4 regions of the Yersinia sp. KBS0713 genome follow, and region 3 is predicted to be linked to each of the others. Evidence: predicted binding sites of a transcription regulator. Region 3 holds the regulator's gene; each other region holds the start of a gene.

Region 1 (3,175 bases), 700 kb from region 3:
TTCAGCGCCGGTAATCTATTATTTCTCCGCTATCGCCCCGATAGCCAGCTCATCCGTAATCGCCTGAAGATCCTGGAACCACAGCTTGATGTGCGTGAAGTTCTACCGCTCAATCAGTTGGATGTGGTAATCACCCCTCTGGTGGCCTTTGATAGCCATGGTCAGCGCTTAGGTATGGGGGGCGGGTTTTATGATCGTACACTGCAACACTGGCAGCAAGCTGGCCCCTACCCTATTGGGCTGGCCCATGATTGCCAACGAGTCGAGCATTTACCGAGTGAATATTGGGATGTGCCGTTGCCAGAGATTGTGACAGCCGAAAAAGTCTGGCGCTGGTGAGCTAGGGCGTTCAACATAAAAAAACACCCGATATTATACATAGCGGGTGTTTAGTCATATTAGTACAACAAACGTGCGCGGATAGTCCCTGGGATAGCCTTCATCGCTTGCAACGCTCTTTCTGCATTTTCCTCATCATCAGTTTCAACGTCGATCACGACGTAACCGATTTCAGCGCTGGTTTGCAAATATTGCGCGGCGATGTTGACGTTCTGCTCAGCAAAGATTCTGTTAATGCTGGTCAGAATGCCTGGGCGGTTCTCATGGATATGCAGCAGACGGCGGGTATTATCACCATGGGCTGGCAGAGAAACTTCCGGGAAGTTGACCGCAGACAGCGTGGAGCCGTTGTCGGAATACTTCGCCAACTTACCGGCCACTTCATCACCGATATTTTCCTGCGCTTCCTGAGTTGAACCACCGATATGCGGAGTCAATAACACATTGTCAAACTCACACAATGGTGAATTGAACGGCTCTTTATTGGTTGCTGGCTCTTCAGGGAAGACGTCGATTGCCGCCCCTGCCAGATGATTGCTCGCCAAAGCATCACACAGGGCCGGGATATCAACCACAGTACCGCGTGAGGCGTTAATTAGCATCGCACCCGGCTTCATCAGGGCTAACTGCTCAGGGCCAATCATATTTTTGGTGGAGTGGTTTTCCGGCACATGCAGGCTAATCACATCACTCATATTCAGCAAATCAGACAGATGGCGAACCTGCTGTGCATTCCCCAACGACAGCTTATTTTCGATATCGTAGAAGAAAACTTTCATGCCGACACTTTCAGCCAAAATACCCAGCTGTGTGCCGATATGACCATAACCGATGATGCCCAGTTTCTTACCGCGGGCTTCATAGGAGCCGACCGCCAGCTTATTCCACTCACCACGATGAGCTTTGGCATTCGCCGACGGAATCCCTCGGAACATCAGCAGTAACTCACCCAGCACCATTTCGGCCACCGAACGAGTATTGGAGAAAGGTGCATTGAATACCGGCACGCCGCGCGTGGTGGCCGCCTTTAAATCAACCTGATTGGTACCGATACAGAAACAACCAACCGCAACCAATTTTTCTGCTGCGGCAAAAACCTCTTCGGACAGATGAGTGCGCGATCGAATTCCGATGAAGTGGGCATCACGAATAGATTCTTTCAGTGATTCGGTGTCTAAGGCACCTTTATGGTATTCAATATTGCTATATCCGGCTGCACGCAGATTATCAACTGTGCTCTGGTGCACCCCTTCCACTAACAGAAACTTAATTCTGTCTTTCTCCAGTGATACTTTTGCCATGTCCCCGACCCTATTTTCAGACTTCAGATGTGGCTGCCGCTATCGAATGAATCCGGTCAGCACCCTGTCAACATAACAAATATTACGCAGGCAGCAATACAAACGATTGCCTACCTATCAGCATAACAATCAGCACAAGTGTTAATTTATGGAATAAAAAACTGGCGGTGAGAGGGTTAATGGCAGGTTAATAAATTGAAATGACAGAATGTGATATATATCACCAAATTTAACGTTTTTAAGAAAAGATATTTAAAGGCAAAAAAGTTATCAGGATGAAGCTGTATCACCTCATCCTGAAAATGATTTAGCCGATTATTTTACTATCGTCTTAACACCATCAGCGGTGCCAATCAGTGCCACATCAGCACCACGGTTGGCAAATAACCCAACTGTCACCACACCGGCAATTCCGTTGATTTTATTCTCTAACGTCACAGCATCCAAAATCGTCAGGTTGTGCACATCCAAAATAACGTTGCCGTTATCGGTCAGCACATTTTGGCGATATTCTGGCAATCCGCCCAGCTTAACCAACTCACGAGCCACATAAGAGCGAGCCATCGGGATCACTTCGACGGGCAGCGGGAATTTGCCCAGCAGATCAACCTGTTTGCTCGCATCGGCAATGCAGATAAACTTACGGGCGATTGCCGCAATGATTTTCTCGCGGGTCAGGGCCGCACCACCGCCTTTGATCATCTGCATATGGCCATTAATCTCATCAGCGCCATCAACATAGATATCCAGCACATCCACTTCGTTGCAATCAAAGACATGAATGCCGTAACTTTTCAGTTTATCGGTAGAGGCGTCAGAGCTGGAAACCGCCCCTTCAATTTGATCTTTGATCGAGCCGAGAGCATCAATAAAGTGTGCTGCGGTGGAGCCAGTACCAACGCCGACGATGGTGCCGGGTTTGACGTAATCTAATGCTGCCCAGCCCACTGCTTTTTTAAGTTCATCCTGAGTCATGGTGAGTTCACTGCCTATGATATGAAAAAACTGTATCCATTATAGAACATGCGCAGGATAAATCGTCGCAATAAAGCGGACTTGCGACGCGGTTAATTCTAGCTGGATCACAGTTATAGCGGTTTATTTATGGCGGGCACTTTACTCTTCAGCCAGAGTAAAATGACCAAAATATGGCGGCGAAATGTGGCATAGTGCGGTATCGACTTAATATTTGGAGAGATGACTCCGATGAAACGCCCAGACTACCGTACGCTACAAGCGCTGGACGCGGTGATCCGTGAACGCGGTTTTGAACGCGCTGCACAAAAACTTTGCATCACCCAATCGGCGGTATCTCAACGCATTAAGCAGTTGGAGAACCTGTTCGGTCAGCCGCTGTTAGTGCGCACAGTGCCCCCTCGTCCTACAGAGCAGGGGCAGAAACTGCTCGCCTTACTGCATCAAGTGGAGTTGCTGGAGGAGGAGTGGCTCGGCAATGATAACGGCGTGGATACGCCGCTATTGCTGTCACTGGCGGTCAACGCCGACAGTCTGGCGACCTGGCTGTTACCGGCATT
Region 2 (3,175 bases), 900 kb from region 3:
GCTGAATGTCTATAATGGCCTGCGTGACCGAGGTGATGATGTCACAGTTGTCTGTGCCGTCGGCAGCCAACACAATTTCCCTCCTCATGCAGATGTTATCGAGGGTGATCCCTCTTCGGTAGAAACATTGAAACTGGCCGGCGCGGCCAAGGCAAAATATATTATTGCATTGTGCAACAGTGATGCCGACAACACCTTTACCATTCTGGCCGCCAAAGAAATTGCTGGTGAAGGCACGAAAACATTGGCATTAGTTAATGAAACGCAAAATATGGAAAAAGTTAAACGGGTTAATCCTGATATGGTGTTCTCACTCCCCTTACTCGGCAGTGAACTGCTGGTTAGAACCCTGAATGGCGATACCATCAATAATTCCCTGATTACGGAAATGTTCTTTGGTAAATGCCAAAAATTAGATTAATTATGGCGAGTTTTTATCAGTAATAGCAGATAAAACACCCTCGGCAGTGAGGGTGTTGTTTTTCTTCTTGGGACGATAGTCAGTTTTTTATTTATTCAACGGCTGCTTGTGGATCTTTGGGTTTCTCTTTTGGGCCGATCATTAAACCCAATTCAACCGCAATAAAACCAACGATTAGGCTAGTGACTAAATAGCAGATTGAGATTAACACCCCGGTTGGATTTTTCATCATCTCGACTGCGCCAAATACAAAGCTGGAAAATGTCGACAGCCCGCCCATAATCCCAGTTCCTACCATTAGATGTACATATTGGTTAATTTTGTTTTGTTTAAACCAAGAGGTCGCCAGCCCCAATAAAAAGGCGGCAATGATATTAGCAACAAAAATATCCATGGGGAATCCATCGGCCAGTCGCGGCACTGACAGCATAATGAACTCACGACACATGGCACCAAATGCGCCACCGACAAAGACGAGAATAATAAGATTCGGCATAATAGTGCTCTCCGATTAATAAGCCAGCCAAGCGCCAAATGCCGCTGCGGCTAGACCTACCAGAACAGAAATAATCAAATACCCAGCAGCAATGGCTCTACCACGTATAGTCGCCAATTTTGCCGCATCTAATTGCATGCTACTGAAGGTGGTATAGCCACCTAAAATACCGGTTAATACCGCAGCATTCATTAAGTCACCATAGCGGTCACGCCAGTCAACGTTAAAAAGAACACTCAGATAACCAATAATAAATGCACCGGAAATATTGATCAGAAAAGTGCCGAGCGGGAGATTGCCTTTATATACTCTGCCGACGCCCAGCCCTATCCACCATCGTAAAAGTGAACCGATGCCGCCACCCAGTCCTACCCACATTACATCTATTGCTGTCATAACAAAGCCCTCAATGGCTATTCGTTAGAGTCGGAATAATTGTAGTACAAATAAGCTGAGGCGATTAGCCAACCGTAATGCTTATTTTCAGTAATTTACCGCCACTTTCATTGGTTAACAGGTAAAGATAGCCGTCAGGTCCAATGCGCACATCGTGAATATGTGCGCTGCTAGCTCTTGAAGAGTAGAAATGCACTTCGCACCACGAATAAAGCCGTGACACTGAATCACTGTCAATGTGGGAAAAGTTCGAATGGGACGATTCTCAAACCGATAAGAATCCCTAATTTATCCTGCCATAAGTTTCAATGTATTTTTATTGCTGCATCTTGTTCTACTGTCATTCGCGAATAAAACTAACCATATGAAATGCAAATGAATTAAACTTAATTCGCCGAGCAAAAAAATAACCATTTTGCGATAACCATCACATTGTAATCGCTTAGAAATGTGAAGGGCATCAATATCAAAAGTCAATTAGAGACGATTATAGTGATATGTGAATTACTGACTTGGCTATCAACGCCGTATACTGCCGACAACCAGAAACAATGGGCTGGGCAAGGGGCACGATAAAGTACAGATAAAGGGAATTCACCATTGCACTGGCATATAAATAACTTGTTTCTTTTGAACATCAAAAGGTGTTGGGTATGGAAAAGAAAAAAATTTATCTATTTTGCTCTGCCGGTATGTCCACCTCGCTACTGGTTTCCAAAATGAAAGTACAAGCAGAGAAGTATGAGGTGCCAGTTATCATCAATGCTTACCCGGAAGCGCTGGCGGCAGAGCATGGTGCTCAAGCAGATGTGATCCTACTAGGGCCGCAAATAGCATATATGTTGCCCGAAGTTGCCAAAATGTTCCCCAATAAGCCAGTTGAGGTGATCGACGCGCTTCTATACGGCAAAGTCGACGGTTTAGGGGTATTAAAAGCAGCTGTAGCCGCAATAAAAAAAGCAAAACAATAAGGGGAGCACTGTGAGCGCATTTATTAATTCTCTGGAGAAGGCTATTTTGCCTTTTGCGATTAAGATTGGCAGACAGCAACATATCAATGCCATCAAGAACGGATTTATCCGGCTGATGCCATTAACCCTGACGGGGGCCATGTTTGTTCTTATCAATAACGTATTCTTAAGTTTTGGTGAGGGGTCATTCTTCTTTTCAATGGGGGTGCGGTTAGATGCTGATACCATTGCCACGCTCAATGGTTTGAAAGCGATAGGCGGCAACGTCTATAACGGTACTCTCGGCATCATGTCGTTAATGACGCCATTCTTTATCAGTATGGCCTTGGCTGAAGAGAAGCGAGTCGACCCTCTCGCCGCCGCTCTACTGGCTATTGCCGCTTTTATGACGGTAACCCCGTACAGTGTTGGTGACGCCTATGCGGTGGGGGCCAATTGGCTGGGGGGAGCGAATATTATCTCCGGTATTATTATTGGCTTAGTGGTCGCAGAAGTCTTTACCTTTATTACTCGGCGCAACTGGATCATCCGCTTGCCGGACAGCGTTCCAACCTCAGTTTCCCGCTCCTTCTCCGCCTTGATTCCGGGCTTCGTTATTCTTTCCATTATGGGTGTACTGGCCTATACCCTCGGGTTATACGGCACTAACTTCCACCAGATCATTATGGACAGCATTTCAGCACCGCTATCAAAAATGGGCAGTGTGGTAGGTTGGGTGTATGTCATGTGCTCCTCGCTGTTATGGTTCTTCGGGATACATGGCGCGATGGCACTATCTGCACTGGAAAGTGGCATTATGATGCCGTTTGCCTTGGAAAACGTAGCTACTTATACCCAATATGGTTCAGTCGCGGCGGCATTGGCTGCGGGCAAAGAGTTCCATATGTGGGC
Region 3 (3,175 bases):
ACCAGCGCATCGCCGGCGGTGAAATTTCGCTTGGCACGGTGGTGATAGAGAATATCATCGGCAATAACGCGCATTTGAGCTGAGATAATCTGCGTATTGCGGCGAAGTACCTCCTCTATCCGACTATGCTCCAGGAGGTCTCGCACTCTATCTGACTGATTCAGCGCCGCAGTAATGTGCTCTTGCAGGTCTAGCGCCATCTGAAATAGCCCCAATAGCCGTTTGCGCTCCGCCTTGGTGGCATTGTTGATTAAGTTAAATTGCTGATAAAGCTGGTTAATTTTGTCCATTATCCCCTGTTGCCGATCAAGCAACGGGGGGAGCGCCTTTTCCGGCTCTACATGCTGGGAGAGTAGGTTGTATTTAGCGTCGCAATAATCTGCCAGTAAATGATAAAGCTGGCTTAGTGGCTCACGGATCGGCTGGTCTCTGCATAACCGGAACCACAGCCAGTTAAAGAGGCCGTACCAGAGTGTTCCGACAGCGCACAACAGGGGTGCTTGCCAGATAGGTGCGCGACCAACCATGCTTAGGCTGAATATTGCGGCGATTAACGCGGCGGGCAACAAGTGGCCATGGAGGGGGCTGATTGCGCCGTTGACACCGAGCACCAGTGCTAGCCCGAGCATGATCCACGGCAAGGGAATGTGCCACAGCAACAGCTGCTGGGTCAGGAAGCTGCTCAGTGTAAAGAGCGCGCCACCAATAATCAGCCGCCGGAAGAAGTGTTGGTGCGGTGTATCCAGCGAGGCAATATTGCAACACGCGGGTATCAGGGAGAACATCAGTCCGAGTCGCAGCTCGCCGATAGCAAAGCCTAGGGCTGCTGGCAGGCAGAGAACTAATGTTTGGCGTAATGCATAGTTTACTTCAGGATGATAAATAACCCGTTGCCACTTCATTTAGGCCCCAGAAATTTATTAATCACAAAAGATTGAGAAAACCGATGCCGAGGGTATCGGCACCGGTTTATAGGGAATTAACGGGTGCCGTAAACGACAATCGTTTTACCGTGTGCGGAGATCAAGTTCTGATCTTCCAGCATTTTTAGTATCCGCCCCACAGTTTCGCGGGAACAGCCAACTATCTGACCAATTTCCTGGCGGGTAATCTTAATCTGCATCCCATCTGGGTGGGTCATGGCATCAGGTTGTTTTGCCAGGTTAAGCAGCGTTTGTGCAATGCGCCCAGTAACATCAAGGAAAGCGAGGTTACCCACTTTCTCGGATGTAATCTGAAGGCGGTTCGCCATTTGTGAAGAGAGGCGCATCAAGATATCTGGATTTACCTGAATCAACTGACGGAATTTTTTGTAAGAAATTTCAGCCACTTCACAGGCGGTTTTTGCTCTAACCCAGGCACTACGCTCTTGGCCTTCTTCAAATAATCCAAGCTCGCCGATGAAATCCCCTTGGTTTAAATAGGAGAGAATCATCTCTTTACCCTCTTCATCTTTAATCAGCACCGCAACGGAGCCTTTCACGATGTAGTAAAGCGTTTCGGCCTTTTCACCTTGGTGAATTAGCGTACTCTTCGATGGGTATTTGTGGATATGGCAATGAGACAGGAACCATTCGAGAGTCGGGTCTGTTTGTGGCTTGCCGAGAACCATTCGCTGTTATCCTCTGTTGTTATCGCTGCCTAACTTAACAGGGCTCAGAGTTCCCTGTACGGCGTGCTTTTAAAATACACTTTCTTTTAGCATATTAATTTGCTCAATTGCCGAAAGGTATAGCCAAGATACGTACTGGATAGAAACCCTTCACTGAGTATTGGGAGCTACCCTATTTAATTCTAGAAACAACACTTTCGGTTCTGTTTGTAGCACAGGATGAGGTCAGTGTCTTGTGTTGTATCGCTTCAGCATGATGAACATCGGGTTACATTGCCAGTTTCTAAATGAAAGGGTAGTCTGGATCAGAAAATTTAACTGGGAGCGAGTGTTATGCAGGCACGTGTAAAGTGGGTTGAGGGGCTGACATTTTTGGGTGAATCGGCGTCAGGACATCAAGTTTTGATGGATGGAAATGCCGGTGATAAAGCACCTAGCCCGATGGAGATGTTGTTGATGTCAGCAGGTGGCTGCAGCGCGATTGATGTGGTCTCTATTTTGCAAAAAGGGCGTAACGATGTGCGCGATTGTGAGGTCACGTTAACCTCTCAGCGTCGCGAAGAAGCACCGCGTCTGTTTACGCAAATCAATTTGCACTTTATCGTCAGCGGTAAGGGGCTTACTGACAAAATTGTTGAGCGTGCGGTTGAGCTGTCAGCAGAGAAATACTGCTCCGTCTCCCTGATGTTGGGTAAAGCGGCGACCATTACCCACAGTTTTGAAATTCGTGAAATTGCCTAGTTAATCAGCACCCTAGTGATGTTCAACGTTCCTGGTGTTGCAGCCAGCATCATCGCAACGCCAGAAACGAAGGAGATTAGCCGATCGTCTTGCCCTCCAGTAGTTGCTGCACTAACGGGGCCATAATCAGCTCCATTGCCAGCCCCATCTTTCCACCCGGCACCACCAATGTATTGATATTAGAGATAAATGACCCTTGCAACATTGCCAGCAAGTAGGGGAAGTCGATCTGGTCCAAACCTCGAAAATGAATGACAACAAAACTTTCATCCAGCGACGGAATGGCTTTAGCCGCAAAAGGGTTGGAGGTATCGACAGTCGGCACGCGCTGGAAGTTAATATGGGTGCGCGAGAACTGTGGCGTAATGTAGTTAATGTAGTCGTCCATTGATCGCACGACAGAATCCATCACCGCTTCACGTGAGTGACCGCGCTCGCCAGTATCGCGCACCAGCTTTTGAATCCACTCCAGATTGACGATAGGCACCACGCCCACCAATAGATCCACGTACTTCGCCACATCATGATGCTCGGTCACGACGCCGCCGTGTAGCCCCTCATAAAACAGCACATCGGTGGGTTCTGGCAGTGGCTCCCATGGCGTGAAGGTTCCCGGGATCTGGTTATAAGGCACCGCTTCATCATAGGTGTGTAAGTACTTACGTGAGCGCCCAGTGCCGTGCTTGCCATATTCCGCTGCACTTTGCTCCAACTGACCAAAATCATTGGCTTCAGGGCCAAAGTAGCTGATATGCCGACCTTGATCCCGCGCCTTACGGATGGCGGCATCCATTTCAGGGCGGGTATAGCGATGGAAGCTGT
Region 4 (3,175 bases), 190 kb from region 3:
CAAGAGACGCTGTCAGACGGAACTGCCGGTGGCGTCGAGCCAGGGGCAATCACCTTTGCGCTCTGCCAGCAGCTCATCGATCAAAAAGTGCTGGTCAGCGAGCAGGAGATTAAAGCGGCGATGCGCCTAATTGCCCGCACTGAGCGCTGGATGATTGAAGGCGCGGCTGGCGTGGCGCTGGCCGCAGCCCTGAAGCTGGCACCACAATGGCAAGGTAAAAAGGTGGCGGTGGTGCTGTGCGGGAAGAACATTGTGCTGGAAAAATATCTGGGAGCCGTCGGCGAATGATCATCCTCAATAAGCAGCAAATTCTCGACAGGTTCGATGCCGATGCCATCACGTTACTGCTCAAACAGGGCTTTATTGCTTTTAGCCAAAAACAGGTACAAATGCCGCCGGTACAGCATTTACTCTTTCCGCAAGCCAATGGCGATTGTTGCATTAAAAGTGGCTATTTAGAGGGTGACGACCAGTTCGTGGTGAAGGTTTCCGGTGGATTTTATGATAATCCAGCGCAAGGGCTCGCCAGCAATCAGGGGTTGATGATGGCATTTTCGGCCCAATCCGGTGAACCTCAAGCTATTTTACTCGATGAGGGTTGGCTGACCGCACTGCGCACAGCACTGACCGGGCGCATTGTGGCGGAGCTTTGTGCGCCTAAGCATATTCACGCCATTGGTATTATCGGCACCGGTATGCAGGCGCGGTTGCATTTGATGTACCTGAAAAGTGTGATTTCATGCCGCCAACTGTGGGTTTGGGGCCGCAGCGAGACGGCATTAGAGGAGTATCGGCAATATGCTCAGGAGGAGGGTTTTGAGGTCAACACCACCCAAAGTGCCGCTGAATTAGCCGCTCACTGCCAGTTGATTGTTACCACCACTCCCAGCCGACAGGCGATTTTACAGGCTGCGGATATTCAGCCAGGCACACATATTACCGCCGTCGGTGCCGATGGTGCGGGCAAGCACGAACTGGCACCTGAGTTAGTGGCGAAGGCCGATAAGATTTTGGTGGATTCATGGGCGCAATGCACTGAATTTGGTGAGATTTCATTAGCATTTCAACAGCAACTTTTAGCCCATCACACCTTGACCGAGATAGGGACTGTTTTAGTGCAAAACAGCTCTTTCAGAGAGCATGATCAGCAGATTACCCTGGCAGATTTGACCGGGTTAGGGGTTCAGGATGTGCAGATTGTGAAGGGAATTTTGCGGGGATAAAAAGGGGAGTGCCCGCCTGGCCTCCTGCTCGGTTGAGGCGGTGGAGGTCAAGTGGGCGCTGAATGACTATCAACCGAAACCTGCTCCCATCGACCAATCAAAACAAGTTCCATTATCCCTGTTGCTTTATTACACATTTCCCCGTGACTTAGCTCGCTAAGCAAGTATGGATCGACAAATGTCACATATCCCTGCGGTGAACAAAAATAACTTGTGATTAACATCACATTTTCAAAATAAACCAAGCCATGTAAAGTGTGACTAATGTCACTCTTAATCGAGTTTTTAGCTTAAAAATTCTCCAGCGTGACTTTATTACAGCTCAATAATGTGATCTCAATCAATAAATAGCCCCCCATTGCAGGGTAGTTAATGTGATTTGTGTCACATAAATGCCGTGAGCTACGCGTGAGTAAAGGAGCGTGCTAGAGTTTGTTTTGCATACAGCGTGTTTGCATTCGATAGCATCGGCGGGTTTTGCAGAACTGCCTCAACAAAACAATTATACCGCGCTCTTATTGATAGCGCGTACCAATAGGGGTGTTTTATGTTTTCACCAGACGCAAAGGTCAGAATTCAAAATTTTGGCCGCTTCCTCAGTAATATGGTTATGCCCAATATTGGTGCATTTATCGCCTGGGGTATTATCACCGCACTGTTTATTCCTACCGGCTGGCTGCCAAATGAGACGCTAGCCAAACTGGTTGGCCCAATGATCACCTACCTGTTGCCACTGCTGATCGGTTTTACCGGTGGTCGTTTGGTGGGTGGCGATCGTGGTGGCGTAGTGGGGGCTATCACCACCATGGGGGTGATCGTTGGTGCGGATATGCCAATGTTCCTCGGTGCGATGATTGCAGGCCCACTGGGTGGCTGGGCCATCAAGCGCTTTGACCGCTGGGTAGATGGCAAAATCAAAAGCGGCTTTGAGATGCTGGTTAACAACTTCTCAGCCGGTATCATCGGTATGCTGTTGGCGATTCTGGCCTTTATGGCGATTGGCCCACTGGTGGAAATCCTGTCTAAAGTCCTGGCTGCTGGCGTGCATATCATGGTGCAGAACAACCTGCTGCCATTAGCCTCGATCTTTGTTGAACCTGCAAAAATCCTGTTCCTGAATAACGCGATTAACCACGGTATCTTCTCACCACTGGGCATCCAGCAGGCAACTGAAACCGGTAAGTCTATCTTCTTCCTGATCGAAGCGAACCCAGGTCCAGGTTTGGGTGTGTTGATGGCCTACATGTTCTTCGGTAAAGGCAATGCTAAGCAATCTGCTGGCGGCGCGGCTATCATCCACTTCTTCGGTGGTATTCACGAAATCTATTTCCCATACGTGCTGATGAATCCACGCTTATTGCTGGCGGTGATTCTGGGCGGTATGACAGGCGTGTTCACCCTGACCCTGCTGAATGGCGGTCTGGTGTCACCGGCTTCTCCTGGTTCTATTCTGGCGGTATTGGCGATGACCCCGAAAGGTGCCTATTTTGCCAACATTGCGGCGGTTGCAGCGGCGTTTGCTGTCTCCTTCGCGGTTTCCGCTATCCTGCTGAAAACCTCTAAAGTGAAAGACGACGAAGAAGATAGCCTGGAAGATGCTACTCGCCGTATGCAAGATATGAAAGCGCAGTCCAAAGGTGCGCAAGCGGCGAATGCTGCTGCCGCGGCGGGCGACTTAAGCACCGTGCGTAAAATCATCGTTGCCTGTGATGCCGGTATGGGTTCCAGTGCCATGGGGGCCGGTGTGTTGCGTAAAAAAGTACAAGACGCGGGTCTGAAACATATCTCCGTGACAAACTGCGCCATCAATAACCTGCCGGATGATGTGGATCTGGTTATCACGCACCGTGATTTGACCGAGCGGGCGATGCGTCATGCACCGCAGGCACAACATATCTCGTTGACTAACTTCCTCGACAGCCAGCTGTACAGCAATCTGACAACCCGTTTGG

Evidence for each region. The regulator CRP, encoded in region 3, controls carbon source genes, mostly activating them, when cyclic AMP is high. The targets are predictions, from matches to a motif close to ATGTGANNNNNNTCACAT.
Region 1: the regulator CRP is predicted to act here: its motif matches at 1,849-1,866, upstream of serA (phosphoglycerate dehydrogenase).
Region 2: the regulator CRP is predicted to act here: its motif matches at 1,729-1,746, upstream of FFE93_RS05270 (PTS sugar transporter subunit IIB).
Region 4: the regulator CRP is predicted to act here: its motif matches at 1,596-1,613, upstream of FFE93_RS00145 (PTS mannitol transporter subunit IICBA).

The regions. Positions count from the first base shown of each region.
Region 1 is NZ_CP042173.1:925,312-928,486, reverse strand. It holds gene FFE93_RS04315 (5-formyltetrahydrofolate cyclo-ligase) at 1-339, shown strand, start outside; gene serA (phosphoglycerate dehydrogenase) at 399-1,640, opposite strand; gene rpiA (ribose-5-phosphate isomerase RpiA) at 1,956-2,615, opposite strand; gene FFE93_RS04300 (LysR family transcriptional regulator ArgP) at 2,847-3,175, shown strand, end outside.
Region 2 is NZ_CP042173.1:1,127,724-1,130,898, forward strand. It holds gene kch (voltage-gated potassium channel protein) at 1-421, shown strand, start outside; gene crcB (fluoride efflux transporter CrcB) at 513-917, opposite strand; gene FFE93_RS05260 (fluoride efflux transporter FluC) at 933-1,313, opposite strand; gene FFE93_RS05270 (PTS sugar transporter subunit IIB) at 1,967-2,284, shown strand; gene chbC (PTS N,N'-diacetylchitobiose transporter subunit IIC) at 2,295-3,175, shown strand, end outside.
Region 3 is NZ_CP042173.1:228,150-231,324, forward strand. It holds gene FFE93_RS00920 (YccS/YhfK family putative transporter) at 1-902, opposite strand, end outside; gene crp (cAMP-activated global transcriptional regulator CRP) at 980-1,612, opposite strand; gene FFE93_RS00930 (OsmC family protein) at 1,946-2,353, shown strand; gene FFE93_RS00935 (phosphoribulokinase) at 2,430-3,175, opposite strand, start outside.
Region 4 is NZ_CP042173.1:33,204-36,378, forward strand. It holds gene FFE93_RS00135 (threonine/serine dehydratase) at 1-288, shown strand, start outside; gene FFE93_RS00140 (ornithine cyclodeaminase family protein) at 285-1,223, shown strand; gene FFE93_RS00145 (PTS mannitol transporter subunit IICBA) at 1,771-3,175, shown strand, end outside.